Alkalinema sp. FACHB-956: one gene and its partner. The protein of the gene in region 1 interacts with the protein of each later gene in a pairwise test. Links are inferred from orthologs where the notes say so. Each region holds a gene or a part of one and is shown in the gene's direction. Other genes may lie near its edges.

What was found. Proteins that work in one complex are often made in the same cells at the same time.
Region 2: the proteins of H6G21_RS24010 (region 1) and H6G21_RS06065 interact in binary tests that used the Escherichia coli proteins (3 or more experiments, as listed by UniProt). The link is inferred for Alkalinema sp. FACHB-956 from one-to-one orthologs.

What each region holds. Positions count from the first base shown.
Region 1 is NZ_JACJRC010000043.1:13,421-21,254, reverse strand. Bases 4,327-7,171 are described here. They hold H6G21_RS24010 (FtsW/RodA/SpoVE family cell cycle protein), read left to right. Parts: upstream 4,327-5,004; coding sequence 5,005-6,339; downstream 6,340-7,171. Other genes in these bases: H6G21_RS24005 (folate/biopterin family MFS transporter), read right to left, coding at 6,398-7,171; H6G21_RS24015 (hypothetical protein), read left to right, coding at 4,337-4,948. Outside these bases: H6G21_RS24045 (Uma2 family endonuclease), read right to left, coding at 94-678; H6G21_RS24035 (nucleotidyltransferase family protein), read right to left, coding at 1,031-1,363; H6G21_RS24030 (AbrB/MazE/SpoVT family DNA-binding domain-containing protein), read right to left, coding at 1,577-1,804; tRNA 2-thiouridine(34) synthase MnmA, read right to left, coding at 1,961-3,025; H6G21_RS24020 (alcohol dehydrogenase catalytic domain-containing protein), read left to right, coding at 3,164-4,204; more of H6G21_RS24005, read right to left, coding at 7,172-7,834.
Region 2 is NZ_JACJRC010000003.1:201,130-209,043, reverse strand. Bases 2,582-5,506 are described here. They hold H6G21_RS06065 (penicillin-binding protein 2), read left to right. Parts: upstream 2,582-3,118; coding sequence 3,119-4,894; downstream 4,895-5,506. Other genes in these bases: H6G21_RS06060 (cation diffusion facilitator family transporter), read right to left, coding at 5,117-5,506; H6G21_RS06070 (hypothetical protein), read left to right, coding at 2,582-3,097. In the rest of the region: H6G21_RS06075 (GAF domain-containing protein), read left to right, coding at 1-2,353; more of H6G21_RS06070, read left to right, coding at 2,561-2,581; more of H6G21_RS06060, read right to left, coding at 5,507-6,061; H6G21_RS06055 (HNH endonuclease), read right to left, coding at 6,197-6,442; H6G21_RS06050 (hypothetical protein), read left to right, coding at 6,499-6,762; H6G21_RS06045 (KGK domain-containing protein), read right to left, coding at 6,787-7,206; H6G21_RS06040 (KGK domain-containing protein), read right to left, coding at 7,290-7,658; H6G21_RS06035 (KGK domain-containing protein), read right to left, coding at 7,758-7,914. UniProt on the Escherichia coli protein: Essential cell division protein that catalyzes cross-linking of the peptidoglycan cell wall at the division septum. Required for localization of FtsN.

The sequences.
Region 1 (7,834 bases):
CGTGCATTTCACTGTTTGCCGTCACTTCATCGGTTTCGTTAGCATCGCCTCTCTGAAAGAGAATGGCTCACTCTATGCCTACGTTCAAAATTTTCATGATGATCCAAATTCAATATTTTCATAGAGATCAGCTAACTGTATTTCTAAGGGAATGGACGATAGGGAAATTGATGAATTCATATCGTTATATTCAGTAAAGATCCATTGGTGAGCATCAGTTTTGACGTATTGCTCAACATGAGGAATGTATTGATCAACCAATAGATATTCTTGGAATGTTGGGATAGTGCGATAAGCAGCAAATTTCTCGTCACGATCGTAGTTTTTGGTTGACTTGGAAAGGACTTCAGCAATCATTACAGGGTTTGTAATTGTGTCGGCGCGCCCCTGTTGTCGCTGGATTGGCCGAGGGACAACCACGACATCTGGGTAGGTATAAAGCTGGCGATCGGGAATCCAGAGCCGCTGATCAGCCACAAAAATACTGTAGGGTTGACCTTTTAAGCTCATTCTCAGGGCTGCATTAAGAATACTGGCAATTTCATTATGTTCAGGGGTGCCGCCCGTCATGGGAATGATTTCTCCATTGATATACTCATGGCGTGTGTCTGAACTCACCTCAAAGTCAAGATACTCATCTGGTGTGTAGCTTTTTTTCTCTTCAGCTTGCATCATCATGAGATTTTGCCCCCAAGGTTTCAAATTGCGAATTGATCCAAGCTATTCATTAGGAGGAACTACTTTCTCTAGCTCTAAAATCAAATTTGGTAAACTATTGACAGCAGTATCCCAAATAACATCTAAATCGATTTCGTCGTACTCATGTACCAGCCGATTCCTCATCCCACTGATTGCGGTCTAAGGAATAGTGGTTAAGGTTTGCCGAGTTGTTTCAGAAACCCGTTTTGAGGCTTCACCAATAATCAGAAGTCTGCGGATCATTGCATCTTGAAATTGTAAATCACTTGTTAATTCGTCTTGAGATCGCCCAGCAATGTAGTTCATCACAATTTGAGCAGACTGCAACATATCAAGCAGAGATTGAAGATCGCGTTCCATAAATTACCTGAGCAGAGGAGAGAATTGCGTTGCGACGCAGGTAGTTACGACTTGTCTCAATCCCTTTACGGGTCACCAAATCAACGTCACGCTGAAAGAGTACCTTTAATTCGTCCTCCATGTAAGCTAAGTCGAATAGGGTTGGATGGGCTTCTGGATGAAATTGCACCATCACATCAATATCGCTGTCGGGGCGAAAGTCATCGCGTAGGACGGAACCAAAGAGGGCAAATTCTGTCACTTGCCACCGATCGCAAAACTCAGCAATTTTTTCCATCGGTAGTTCGATCGCCGCAATCGTCATCTCACTTGTTCCTTTACCGTAGTTCACTCCGCCCAGTTTTCTAGAGATAGATTGTCAACACGTGAGAACTCTCGTACATTGTTGCTGACCAACGTAGCACCAAGGCTTAGGGCATGGGCAGCAAATGGCTAGGGTGTTGAATCGTTCCAATACCTTGGGAGGTTTTTGCTTGATCAGATAAATGCAAATGTTGGTATCAAGCAGGTATTGCATCTAAAATGCCTCTCGAATGTCGAGGGGGAGCTGCTCTCTAGCGGTCATAAAATCGTCAGAGAATTGCTCTAAACTGTCAAACAGGGACTGCCAGGGGGCATCTTTAGCAATCAGAACGATCGCACCTCCAACTTTTTTGATGTAAACCTCAGTGCCCGACATTTTGAAGTCTTCGGGGATTATCACAATTTGATGGGTTCCATCGGTGCTAATTTGAGCAGTGTTCATGGTGTAGATCCTCTAGGTAAGTTTGATATCTGAGGCTTCTAGTTGATTGTTGCTCCAAGTCGTTTCCGTCGCTTCATCTGGTGCGATCGCTACACCTGTTTTAGGTGTTTCAATTGTGCTAGGAGTTTTGATTTTGCAGCGTGATATTTAGGTGTTTCAGGGTGACGTTGCAGGCCGTTCGATAATGCCGCCCCCCAGTAACACTTCACCGTCATACCAAACCGCTGCTTGACCGGGGGTAATGCTCAGTTGAGGTTCGCTAAATAAAATCTTGATTCGACCCTCTTCCAACGGCACGATCGTCGCTGGCGAAGGTTTCGATCGATAGCGAATTTGCACTTCCGCTTGGATGGGAGCCGTGGGTTGACCGATCGACACCCAATTGACCCGCTGTACCGTGCATTCCGTCTGGTACGCCTCTTCCTTCGTTCCAACAATGACCCGATTCATCACCGCATCCAAGCCAATCACATAGAGCGGCTCACTGTAGGCAATACCCAAGCCCTTCCGTTGCCCGATCGTATAGTGATGGATGCCACCGTGCTGACCTAACACCTGGCCGGATTGATCAACAATGTCGCCTGTGGTGGAGGTAATGTACTTATCCAAAAATGCCTGCATGGAACCATTCGCTTCCACCAAGCAGAGATCCTGGCTTTCCGGCTTGTCGGCAGTGTGTAATTCAAATTGGTTGGCCAGTTGGCGCGTTTCCGTTTTCTGGATTTCACCCAACGGAAAAATCACATGGGCCAAGACATCCTGGCTTAAATCGTAAAGAAAATAGGTCTGATCTTTATTGCGATCGAAGGCCCGCAGTAATTGCCAGCGTCCCGTCGCCTCATCGTAGCGAGTGCGGGCGTAATGTCCCGTCGCAATCAGGTCAATCCCCAATTCCCGTTGGGCATAATCCAGCATGGGGCTAAACTTCACCGCCTTATTGCAATTGGAGCAAGGCAACGGTGTAATTCCCTGGCGATAGCCCTCCACCAAGTAATTCACAATGTTTTCTTCAAAGTTGTCTCGGCTATCGACGATGTGATGGGGGACGCCCATTTTTTCGCACAGCTTCGCCGCATCCACCATCCCTTCCGAGCAGCACTGCCCCTTGCCCTTCATTAACCAAAGGGTCATGCCTTCCACTTGATATCCTTGATCCTGCAAGAGAGCCGCAGTAGTGGAACTGTCTACCCCACCGGAAAGTCCAACGACAACCTTTTTCATGGCAACTGGTATGGCGCGATCGCCTCAGAATGGCGCTATGCGTAGTATTGACCTATCTAGGCTAGCATTTCCCCCGCGCTAACGGCCCCGAAACCCAGTACGATCGCGGTCACACTTTCGCAGGAGACCCAATCGATCGTGCTAGCGGCTGTACTCTACGGACAGGAAGACCTGAAACTGGAAACCGTTCCCGACCCAGAACCCGCAGCGGGGGAAGTGGTGATTCAAGTCAAGGCGGCGACGACCTGCGGCACTGACCTGAAGGTGTGGCGACGGGGTGGCCATGCCCGTATGCTCAAACCTCCGACTTTGTTTGGCCATGAGGTGGCAGGCACGATCGCCGCAGTGGGGGAGGGCGTGACCCAGTGGCAGGTGGGCGATCGGATCGTGGCCAATAACTCTGCCCCCTGTGGCCAATGTTTTTTCTGTCAGCGGCAGGAATTCTCCCTCTGTCAAAATTTACTATTCAATAACGGCACCTTTGCCGAACGGGTCAAAATTCCCGCGCCGATCGTCGCCCAAAATCTGTTGCCGATTCCTGACGAGTTACCCTTTGCCCTGGCCGCCATGACCGAACCCTTGGCCTGTGTGCTGCATGGCATTGCCCGATCGAATGCCCGTCCCGGCAATCGCATCGTTTTGTTAGGCGATGGGGCGATCGGGTTGCTGTTTGTGGCGGCCTTGGCGGCGGGGTATCGCGTGGGTCAACCTTCGGAAATCATTGTCCTCGGTGGCAGTCCCCAACGGTTGGCGATCGCGGAGCAACTGGGCGCAACCCAAACCTTTCTCCATCGCGAGGTGGCGGATATTCCCGCATTAATCTGGAGTTTGACCGAGGGCTGGGGAGCCGATATTGTCATCGAAGCGACGGGGGTGCCCAGTGCGTGGGAATTGGCGATCGCCTGTGGACGACCCGGATCCACCATCAACCTGTTTGGCGGTTGTCCCAAAAATACAACGATTGCCGTCAATACTGAGCAGTTGCACTATAACGAACTCACCCTCAAAGGCGTTTTCCACAACACCCCGGAATTTGTCCGGGCAGCGCTCCAATTCATCCACAGTGGCATTGCCCCCTTGGAATTATTGATTAGTGACCACCGACCGCTGGATCAGTTGGGCCAAGCCTTGGCCGACATGCGCGATCGCAAAGTTATCAAGGTTGCCATGGAACCGTGAGGCAAAGGTCGGGGGAATGCTAGAGCAGCGTAAATTGTGGAAAATCTTTTGTGTCGATCGAGAGATTCCAAGATATAGTTTTAGCCACCTTTACCAGACTCGATTTAGTACAGGATTTTGAAAGGTCGAATTATGCAGCGCACTGAGCTTCGAATCTCGTTAGCCGCTTTGGTTTTAGCCTTCAGTACAGGGCTGTCTAGCGTCTGGACTCCTTCGGCGATCGCCCTACCGGGACAATCTACTGATGAAGTCGCCACTTGGCTGCGATCGACCCCCAGTCTCAAACCCGGTCCGGGGGAAAAATTAACGGTGCGGCGGAGCAACACGGCCTCCCAGCGCATGATTTTTGAAGCGTCGATGTTTGCACCGGGGAAACTAACCCGCAAGTCTGCTTCGAGTGGGGTGGTGCGCAGTGAATCGCTGCAACTATTTGATATGCTCTACGGCGTCACCAAAGCGCGGCTAGAAGAAGCGCTGCGATCGATCTATGGACTGGAAATTACCCAGGACTACGAGCAGGCCGAAGTCGTTTACAGCTATCCCACAGCCCAGGAAGAACGGAATGCCCTGCGCCAAAATAAGCCGATCGCCGCTGCCCTCCAGGGAGAACTGCGTCGGGGTCGTCGCTTTGCCTACTGGGTTGAGGTGGCGCGTAATCCTAAGGGGTTGAACTACGCCGGAAAAATCGTCGTCTTTCTCAACGAAGATCTCGCTAAAGTAGAGTCCGATATCCAGAGTCGATAGTTATCCAGAATCGGTAGTTATCCAAAATCGGTAGTTATCCAGAATCGGCACTCGCCATGCAACTGCGTTACCTCATTCCCTTTTTTGACACCACGGCCAAGGATTGGGCGATCGAAGCTCGCTTGGCACGATGGCTCACCTTTATTTGGCTGTTGGTGGGATTGATGGTGATGTTTTCCGCTTCCTATCCGGCGGGTGACAATGAGTTTGGCAATGGCTGGTACTACCTCCAACGTCAAGCAATTTTTGCCTTAGTTGGTTTGGTGGGCTTTAACTGGATTATCCATTCCCCCCTGCGCACCCTACTTTCCACGGCTCACTGGGGCTTGTTACTGTTTCTTGGGTTAATTTGGGTCACGGATTTACCGGGCTTTGCGTCTATCGGAGGGGCCGCACGATGGATCCCGATCGGTCCTTTCTTGCTACAACCGTCGGAATTTGTCAAACCCTTTCTGGTCTTGCAAAGTGCCCGGATTTTTGGCCAGTGGGATCGTCTGACTTGGAAAAAACGACTGACTTGGCTGGGGGTGTTTTGCCTGGTGCTGCTGGGCATTCTGATTCAGCCTAACCTCAGTACCACTGCGCTCTGTGGCATGGTGATCTGGTTGATCGCCCTAGCGGCTGGCTTACCTTGGGTTTATTTAGTCAGTACAGCGGTCGGTGGGGTGTTACTGGCAACTTTGAGTATTGCTTTTCGGGAATACCAGCGCAAACGAGTGCTCTCGTTTCTCAACCCCTGGGCGGATCCTACGGGTGATGGTTATCAGTTAACCCAGAGCTTGATGGCGATCGGATCGGGAGGTTGGTTTGGCACCGGCTATGGTCAATCGCACCAAAAGTTAGGTTTTTTGCCGATTCAGTACACTGACTTTATTTTTGCGGTGTTCTCTGAAGAGTTTGGTCTCGTGGGGGGGGTGATGTTGCTGCTCATGCTGGTGGCCTATGCCACACTGGGACTCTATATCGCCCAAAAAGCCCAAAATATTGTGCACCGCTTAGTCGCGATCGGGATTGTTGTGCTGATTGTGGGGCAGTCAATTTTGAATATTGGTGTGGCAACGGGCACACTGCCGACTACGGGCTTACCGTTTCCGCTCTGGAGTTACGGCGGTAGTTCAATGTTGTCCAGCTTTATTTCCGTGGCGCTATTAATCAGGGTCGCGCGGGAGAATACAGAAGCAGAAGTCGTATCGTTCCCAGAAGCGGCAATTCCGCGTCCGACGGTGGTTCCCTTTCCCAAGCCCGTTCGCCCGAATTTTTTCCAATCTTGGCTGAAAAAGTTTCAAATGCGCGGCGATCACACCTCATCTTCGCCCAAAGCATCCCAGAAGCTGACAAACCAGAAGCCAACAAACAAGGCGCGATCGCGCCGACGGCGATCGCGCCCCTAGGGAATTTTGTGAAAAAAGGGATTTCGTGAAAATCAGGGGATTTCGTGAAAATAATTGCTTATTGCTGAGGATTGGTTGCAGTGCTAGCGGGTTTAACCGTTACCCGATCAACCACTCGTTCCGCCATGACATCCGGCAAAAATGGCTGACCCAGATGTTTGGAGGCGGAACTATCGAGTTCGATCGCCACTGGAACTTCTTCATCTCCCGTGGGCAGTTCCGCTGCTGAGGGTAGCCAGCCTAACAGAGGTAGGGGCAGTAAACTCATCAGGTTGGTGATTAAAATCAACAGCCCTAACTGCTCAAAGTTGTGATCGGTGACGTTGAGCCAGCGCATCATGAATGCGCCACCTTGGTAGGAAACAAAGCCAGCCAAATTCACCACAGACATGAGCAACGCAAACAAAGTGGCTTCCACACCGGGGGGACACAAGCGCGCCGCCAGTACCAGGACAGGCATGAAGGCAATTTGACCCATGACGGTCAAGATCAAACTATCGCCCAAGCTGAACCAGCGATCGCTAATCCCCAGTTCCCGATTGAGGTGCGTGACTAAAATCAGCGCCGATAGGCCCAGCACCGACGCAATCACCGTAGACCAGCCAAAAATGACGCGGAAGGAAATTTTCTTCAAAAATCGCTGAAAGATCCAAATGCCCGCGATCGAAGCGAAACTAGTGACCAACCGCACTCGCCCTAAGAATTCCGGCTCAAATCCCAATTCATTGGTGGTGAAGTAGAAAAATGCAGATTCCCCAGTGGGTGTAGCTTGCCAGAGAAACAGAAAGAGGGTGGGCAAGAAAATACTTCTTTGGGAAATGGCTTGCTTCAGTTGCCCAAACTGTTGGGTAATGACAGCCCAGTTTGGCTTTTCATCCAGTGGAGTTTCTGCGATTAACCAGGCGACAGCAGAAACAATCAAGGGAAACGTCGCCGTAATTAAAAAAACGGTCTGGGTACTGAACTGTTGTAGCAAGGATCCACTAAAGTAAGCGGTCAGAAGACCACCGACTGCTGAAGCGCCCCAGCAGAGGGACTGCAAGGAACCCGCTGCGCTTTGGGACTCTGCCCGTGCCCGCTCAACCACCAACGAATCGACAATCACATCGCTCATGGCGATCGACAGCGAGCCCAGGGCGATCGCTAACGTCGCAGACCAGCCACTGTGTACCAAGGTGGCCAGAGAAACCCAAGACGCAACCCCTAAAATACCGGAAAGAATCAGGTAGGGGCGACGACGATATCCCAGAATCGGTAAGCCATCGGAAATAAAACCAAACAGGGGCTTAACCATCCAAGGAATCGAAACGATCCCCAGCAATGAAGAAACTTCCGCAGGGCCTAGTGCTAGCTCATCTTTCAGGAAAAAGCTGACGGCCAGACGAGCCAACCCCAAAATGCCTTGGACAAAATAGACCAATAGGATCGCCAGCAATTCCGGCGATGGCTCATGGCCAAAAAACAACTTTGTCTGCACGGTGCTTTGCACTTTTTG
Region 2 (7,914 bases), on another replicon or contig:
CCAACGCTGGGGGACGTTCCCAACGGCGGAAGAAAAAGCCTGCCTCGCCATGGTGCTGGGGGAATTGGGGGCATCCCTGAATGCGGCGGAACAGGAATGGCAACGCCAGCAGACCAAGCGGCCCGATCGATCGCTCCTTGCCCTCTTGCATCAAATGCGATCACTCGCTAATTTCGGCCAACGGCTGGAGGCGGTGATTGAGGAAACCCATCGCTTTGTTATGCCCCATCGCACCAATGTCTATTGGTTTGAACCCAATCAACGCTATTTTTGGCGGCGACTGAGTAACCATGCCAGGACAACCGGGTTTCTCGACATTAACAATCCGGCTCCGGGCATTACCGCCCAGGAAATCGGGAGTTTCTATCAATCCCTGCTCAACGATCAAGTGGTGGCGATCGGGGAGGCCCACAGTTCCCTGCGGGCCGATGCCACCGCCCGCCTGATGCAACTGATTCGGGCGCGATCGCTCTTGGCGGCTCCCATTCTCTACCAACGGCAACTACTAGGATTTCTGGCGGTGGAGGGCAATGAGCCCCGGATCTGGCAAGAGGAAGAAAAACAGTTCCTCCGTGGGGCTGCACAAATGTTGGCCATGGCTGCGCCCCTCGAAGAAATGGAGATGGTGATCCAGCAAACTCAGATGGATCAGACCCTCACCTCGGAAATTGCCCAATCCCTCTACAGTGCCCAGGATTGGAAATCGACCATTTCCCGCGCTGCAACCCTTCTGGGGAAACGGCTCAAGGTCGAGCGGTTTATCGTCGCACTCTATGACAAGACCCACCAGCGCTTTGAACTGTGCTATCAAAACCAACCTAAAAATCGTCGAGCTTGTCCCACCTTTCTCCCTGCCTTGAGTGAGATTGATCTCCAATTGTTGGAGCGGACACCCAAAGCCGTTGGGATTGAGAACTTGGAGGATGATTTACGGTTTGCTGCTTGGCGTAATCCTTTGCTGGAATTGGGGGTGCGATCGCTGGTGGTGAGTCCTACCGCAGCGGGCAAAGCGGAAGGTGGCCTAGTCATTATTTGCCATGAGATGCCGCGATCGTGGACGCAGGCAGAACAGGATCTCGTCGGTAGTGTTGCCCAGCAAATCGGTTTGATTTTGCACCAGTGGCAACTCCAAAAACGTCTTGATCAGCAACAACAGTTGGCTAATAGCATTCAGCGCAGTATTACTGGAATGCGCCAGAGCTTGACGATCGAAGCCTTGGAACAATCGGCACTGCGATCGATCGCCAGTGTCTTAGATGCACCCTTGGCCTTTCTGGTGTCCTGGTTTCCCGGACGTCGGGTGGGACGTTTAGTCGTGTCGATTGATCAGTCCGATCGCCGCTATGCTATCAGCAATAACCTAAAAGTCTCGGTTCATGCTGATCCCCTGCTGCGGATGGCCTTGGAAAATGCGGGCGTTATGGCGTTACGGGCGAGTCAGGTGCCGGGGGAAAGTCGGCAATGGCTCAATACCCAGGGCATGGGCCAACTGCTGGCGATTTGCCTGCGTACCAATGCGGAAGATGAACCTGCGGGGGTGCTCTTTGTGGCCGATGACGATCAGCGGCAATGGGACGATCGCTATCTCAGTGCCTTGGAACTCCTGGCGGGGGAACTGGCGGGCACTCGTCGCCACCTCAAGCTGGAGCGCATCCTACAGGGCGAACGGCTCAAGCTGGAGCAAATTGGGTGGTATAAGCATCGCCACCTGGAAGAAATCTATCGATCGACCCACTCTGGGGTGCAAAAGCTCCTGGATCTGGCCAAACCGGGCTCCGATTCTCTGATTGCGACCCGTCAGCAACAAATTCTGCGTCAGATGAATGATACGCTGGCTCCGCTGTCAGTCGCCCTAACGGAAGAACAATGGCAACTCAAATTTCGCCAGGAAACCCTCCCATTAATTGGCTTGGTGCGGCGCACGATGGATCGCGCCGATGCCATCCTGAAGGAGCGCCAGTTGTGGTCTCAGGTGCACCATGAAGATAACCCGGTGGTGGTGGGTGATGCGGTTAAGCTGGAAATGGTGCTGTATGAATTGCTCTTCAGTGCCTGTTTGCGATCGCCTGCGGGGGGCCGCATTGACATTTGGTGTCGCCAGTTCGATCGTCGGTGGATTGAGGTGGCGATTACCGATGACGGGACGATCGAATCTCGGTTGCTCCAGGACTTAGAGGGCAATTCGATCTTGGATCCCTTGGCTCCCAGTACCTTGAGCCAGCCGCCGGGGCTGCACTTTGCGGTTTGCCGGGAGCTCATCAAGGCGATGCAAGGGGACTTGAGCCTGAGCCGCTTGGAGGATGGTCGGGTGATGAGTCGTCTGATGTTGCCGTCGGGGCAGGGCAATCGTTAAGCGGCAAGTGCGATGCGATCGACCCAGCAATCAAAGCAATCTACTGAGCAATCTACGGAAATTTATGAATTAGCGGAGATCTTTCGAGACAGGTGTGCTTAAAATATAGGGCATTCTTCAATGTGCGGTTCTTAGCTTGAGACTCCCTATTCTCAGGTTGTGATAGGACTATCGCGTTCTATATCTGTAGGTATACGGTCTGTAGGTATGCGTTCCCGTCAAGCTGACAAACGACCCTCTCGTTCGCCCTCTCGTGCTATGCGCCAGGGGACAGCAGATTCTAGGCGATCTTCTCGCTCCCCACGATCGGGGCAGTCGGGACAGGGCGCTACAGTGACTTCTCTGCGTTCCCGCCAAACCGTGCGGACTCTGCCTACCCCGCCCAGCCTGCCATCTTGGTTGCGATCGATATTGCAGGTGCAGCAGTGGAGTGTGGGCATCACATTGGTTTTAGCGGGCAGCGCGATCGTGACCTATGGGTTAACGATTTATTCGCAGCAACTATGGGGCAAAGAATTTGCTCGCTTGGAGCAATTTCGCCGCAATGAGCGACAACTGACTGCGAACAGCGAACTGATGAAGAATGAAATTGCCAAAACAGCGAATCCTGCTGACTATGGCTTGGTGCCTCGCAATCGGGATCACCTGATTATGATCAAACCTGCACCTCCCCGCCCACCCAAGGAGGTGAAATCCCCAGATCAAGAAGCACAAGCTCGTCCTATTTCCCCTGTCGGATACTAACTATTTCCTAGGATACTTAAGGTGCGTTACCCTTCTGAGGCTTCCCGTCGTCGTCCCGCTCGATCGATCCGGTTTCCCCGCAAGCCGGAAACCCAACCTTCGATTGGGCGACTGCGCTTAGTCTGGGGTGTGTTGTTGCTTGGGGTCGGGCTCTTGGGCACCAACCTAGTACGACTCCAGGTATTGCAAGCCAATGATTTGGTGGAGCGGGCAAAGCAGCAGCAGACGACCTATCTCAAGCCTTTTATGCCCCGGCGTCCGATCGTCGATCGCAATAACAATGTTGTGGCGATCGATCAGCCGTCGATTACGATCTACGCCCATCCTCGCTACTTTGGAGCGTTGTCTACGGCGGAGGTGGCTGCCAAGTTAGCGCCGATCCTCGATCGGCCAGTGGCGGAGTTACAACAAAAATTGGATTCTGCGAAGAGTGGTATTCGGTTGGCAGATAGCTTGAGCGAAGATACCGCCAACCGCATTAAGGAACTCTACATCGACGGTTTAGATTTCACGCCGTCCCAGCAGCGTCTCTATCCTCAACAGGACGTAATGGCCAATATTTTGGGCTATGTGGATGTGCAGCAGAAGAGCCAGGGGGGCGTGGAATTTAGCTACCAGCATTTGCTCGATCGGGCAGCGAAGGCGGTGCGTCTGAACCGCACGGGCATGGGGACGATGCTCCCGGAAGGGGTGCCCAATGGCTTTGTCCATGAAGATGACCTGCGGTTACAACTGACGATCGATAACCGGCTTCAGCGGGCTGTCCAAGGCATTTTGTATCGTCGGGTGAATGAATTTGGGGCGAAGCGCGGCTTGGTGCTGGTGATGGATGCCCAGGATGGTGGGATGTTGGCGATGGTGACCAATCCCACGTTTGATCCCAACCGCTACTGGGATGTTAAGGACATGGCGGCGTTTAAGAATTGGGCCTTGACGGACTTGTATGAACCGGGTTCGACCTTTAAGCCAATCAATGTGGCGATCGCCTTGGAAGCGGGGACAATTAAGCTAACGGATTACTTTAACGATACGGGTGCGGTGACGGTTGAAGGCTGGACGATTAATAACGCTGACAATGCGGGGCGAGGGTCGATCAGCCTGACGGATGTGATGAAGTATTCCAGTAACGTGGGGATGGTGCGGATTGCCCAAACGATGAAGCCGTCGGTGTACTACAGTTGGCTAGAACGCATTGGCTTGGGGCAAACCTCGGAGATTGATCTGCCCTTTGAGGCTCCGGGCTATTTGAAGGATCGCAAGATCTATATGACTTCGCCGATCGAAGCAGCGACAACGTCCTTTGGCCAGGGGTTTGCCTTAACGCCGATGCAACTGGTGAAGCTCCATGCCATGCTGGCGAATGGGGGGCGGATGGTGACGCCCCATGTGGTGCGGGGTTTGTATGACAGCCAGGGTAAGCCCCACTGGCAGCCCCAGAGATCGATGCCGAAGCAGATTTTTTCCCCCAGCCATACCCAAGCGATTCTGCGGATGATGGAGGCGGTGGTGTCGGAGGGGACGGGGAAGGCGGCGCAAGTTCCGGGTTATCGGGTGGCGGGGAAAACGGGGACGGCGCAAAAAGCGACGGAAAGTGGTGGATATTCGGCTTCTCGGTTTATTACGAGCTTTGTGGGGATTTTCCCGGTGGATAATCCGCGTTATGTGGTGCTGGCGGTGTTGGATGAACCGGGGGGATTGGCCTATGGGGGAACAACGGCAGCGCCGATCGTGAAGGAGGTCATCGAAGTGGTGGCTGGGGTGGAAAAAGTTCCTCCCAGTAAGGCGGATCCTCAGTAGTTTTACGGATGGTTTTACGAATGATTTTGCAAACGATTGCGTGACCAATCATGGCGCTAATTATTTTGCCGATCGTGCGATCAATCGCGATCGCACTTGCTTCTGCAATCTGCTCAGTAATCTGCTCGGCAATTCGCTAACAGTGTTTATGCGCTAAGAGTGTTTACGCGCTAAGAGTGTTTACGCGCTAACTAATGTGCTTGTGCTAACTAGTGTGCACGATTATCGACCATCGAGTTCCCGATCGGGATTGCGTTTGGGGAGGTCTTGGGGATAGATCGGTTCGCTATCAATGGGATCGATGTCCACGACGACTTGGACGGGGCCATAGCGATCGCGCAGGTTGGCTTCGATTTGTTGTTTGACCCAGTTGCTAGCGCTGTGGAATTCGGGGTGTAGGACAATGCGCAGGTCAATCCACACTTGCCGACCGACAACGCCCCGCGATCGAATTTGGTGGCAGTGGGTGACGCCTTGGACTTGCCGCACGATTTGGCTGATGGCTTCGGGGGCGATGGCAATTTGCCGCAGCATCAGGGGGAGTTGAATGTCGAGGACGCGCCAGCAACTGAGTCCGGCGGTGATGACCATGGCGATCGTGACGAGGGGATCGAGCCAACTGTAGCCTTGCCATAGACCGAGCAATGCCACGAGCAAAATGACGAGTAACCAGGCGTCTTTGAGGAAGTGTTGGGCGTTGGTGCCGAGGGCGAGGCTACTGAAGCGTTGGGCTTGGCGGTTTTGCACGATCGCGAGGGCCACCTGGGCAATGCAGACCAAGGCCAGGACTTGGATCATGGCGGGGGTGACGGTGAGGCGAGGCAGGTGGGCGAGGCTGGGGCTGGCGGTGAGTTGGGTGAGGGCAAGGCTAGTAAGCCCCAGGCCACCAAAGCCGAGGAGGGAGACGAGGAAGAGGGCAAGGCTGGATTCGAGGCGACCGTGGCTCCAGACTTCGCGTCCGTTGTGGCGGTAGGGGAGGAGGACAGCGATGAGGCTGAGGACGGTGCTGAAGGCGTCAATGACGGTGTGGAGGGATTCAGCGAGCAGCATGAGCGATCGGGTTTCCCAGCCGATCCAAATTTTGACGGCCAATGACAAGAGGGCTAACCAGAGGTTCGCCAAAAGTACCTGTTGACTGATGCGATCGCGGTTGCCTGTTTCTGCCATAGCCCATAAGCTACCACGGAATGCCGATCGTAAACTGTCCATGCGCCACACGTGTCAAATTCACTACACCCATGAGTCCCCATCATGGCACTGAATTCTGAAAACGCACGATATTTTTCGGGTGGGCGATCGGGGTTAGTGGAAGTGGGGATCGAAGCGGGGGTCGAAGCGATCGCGTTTTTGGGCGTTGCAGGTACGGCATAGGGTTTGGAGGTTGCTGAGGTCGTTGCTGCCGCCGCTGGCGAGGGGGATAATGTGGTCGATTTCTAGTTTGGCTTGTTGGCTGGTTTTACCGCAGCTTTGGCACTGGTGGTTGTCGCGATCGAGGATGTACTGGCGCACCGCTTTCGGAATCGTGATTCGGGATGTTTTTTCAGGCATTTTGAGCTTCTCAGATGGGTGCTAAACTTCGATCATGATAGGGGCAGTGACAACCTATGAAGATGATTAAAATTACAGAGGCGAATGATTCACTGGCAGACTACGTCGCTAATCTGACAGAAGAAATTGTTGTTGTCACGAGTAATGGACAGCCGATCGCAGCGTTAGTGAATTTGGAAAATGTTGATCTGGAAAGTCTATCATTGGTGACTAATCCGAATTTTCAGTCCATGATTGAGCGTTCAAGGGCACGGCGACAGCAAGAAGGTGGAATTTCCAGTGAGGAAGTGCGCCGTCGTTTGGGGCTAGCTCAATCATAGAGAAATAAAGTTTCCAGGTTCTTCCTATACTTCAGTATCAGATATTGTCTGCCGAATTTCGTCTAACGGTGAGGCGTCAGATTCTGCGTCATTCGGGCAGAATTCCACATTGATTTGAACAGTAATTTTCATTTTCCCATGTTGCCAGCCAGACCCATCTGTTTTTAGCGTTTCGCAAGTAACACCTTCACTAAACCAGTTTTGATAGTGAGAGTATTCCTGTCGCCCATGACCAGTTTTATAGTATGAATAAGTTTCCAGGGCATTATCTTTGAGATATCGATTGATAATCTCCGCTAAATTGCTGTCTGTCAAAGCATGTTCCAAGACTTCACAAAATGTGCCAATCTTATGCATTTGAGGTCGGAGATGGGGTTGTCCAATAGGCTGAAATGAAACAACATCATCTGGGCTGAACGGCCCTAATATTGACTTATTCAACATTCTTCGAGTACCCAAAAATCAAGAAAAGTCTTATGGAAGTCGGTTTTTATCAGCGAATCAATGCTGATATGAAAACTAAGCAATCAATTATCAGATATTGTTTGCCGAATTTCGTCTAAAGGTGAGGTTTCAGATTCTGAGTCGGGAACTGCTTCTACAGGTTCTTCGGGTTCATCCGGCTGAAATTCTAAAACTAACCGAACCTTGCCAGACATCCATTTAGATTTTCCTGGTTCTAGAAACTTACACTGAATTCCTGCACTTAGAATCTGTTCCGCATCGCTCACATGCATTGCAGTCGTCCCATTCCAAAGTCTTTGCTGAATTCGATCAAGTAATCTACGAATTATAAATGAATCATCTCTCAACATTTCGTAGTGTTGACCATAGCATAGGAAATCAAGAACTCCGTCATTACAACTTGATAGGTCAATTGGTTGTGGTTTAGTCATAACTATGTGTGGATAATGATTGTAGTCAGGGTATGGCAGGTAGCCCATTGCTCACAAGATGGCTACCTGAAAACCCAATCTTACTCAATGCAAGTGGTATTAATCATTCGAAATTTCTTGACGGATGCCATCAAGAGGAGAAGCCCCGGAATCCAAAGCTGATATTTCTTCCGGTGTTTCTGGTTCATCAGGAATAAACTCTAGCGCAAGTCTGACCTTCCCAGATATCCATCTATGAGATCCCAAGGCTAAATAT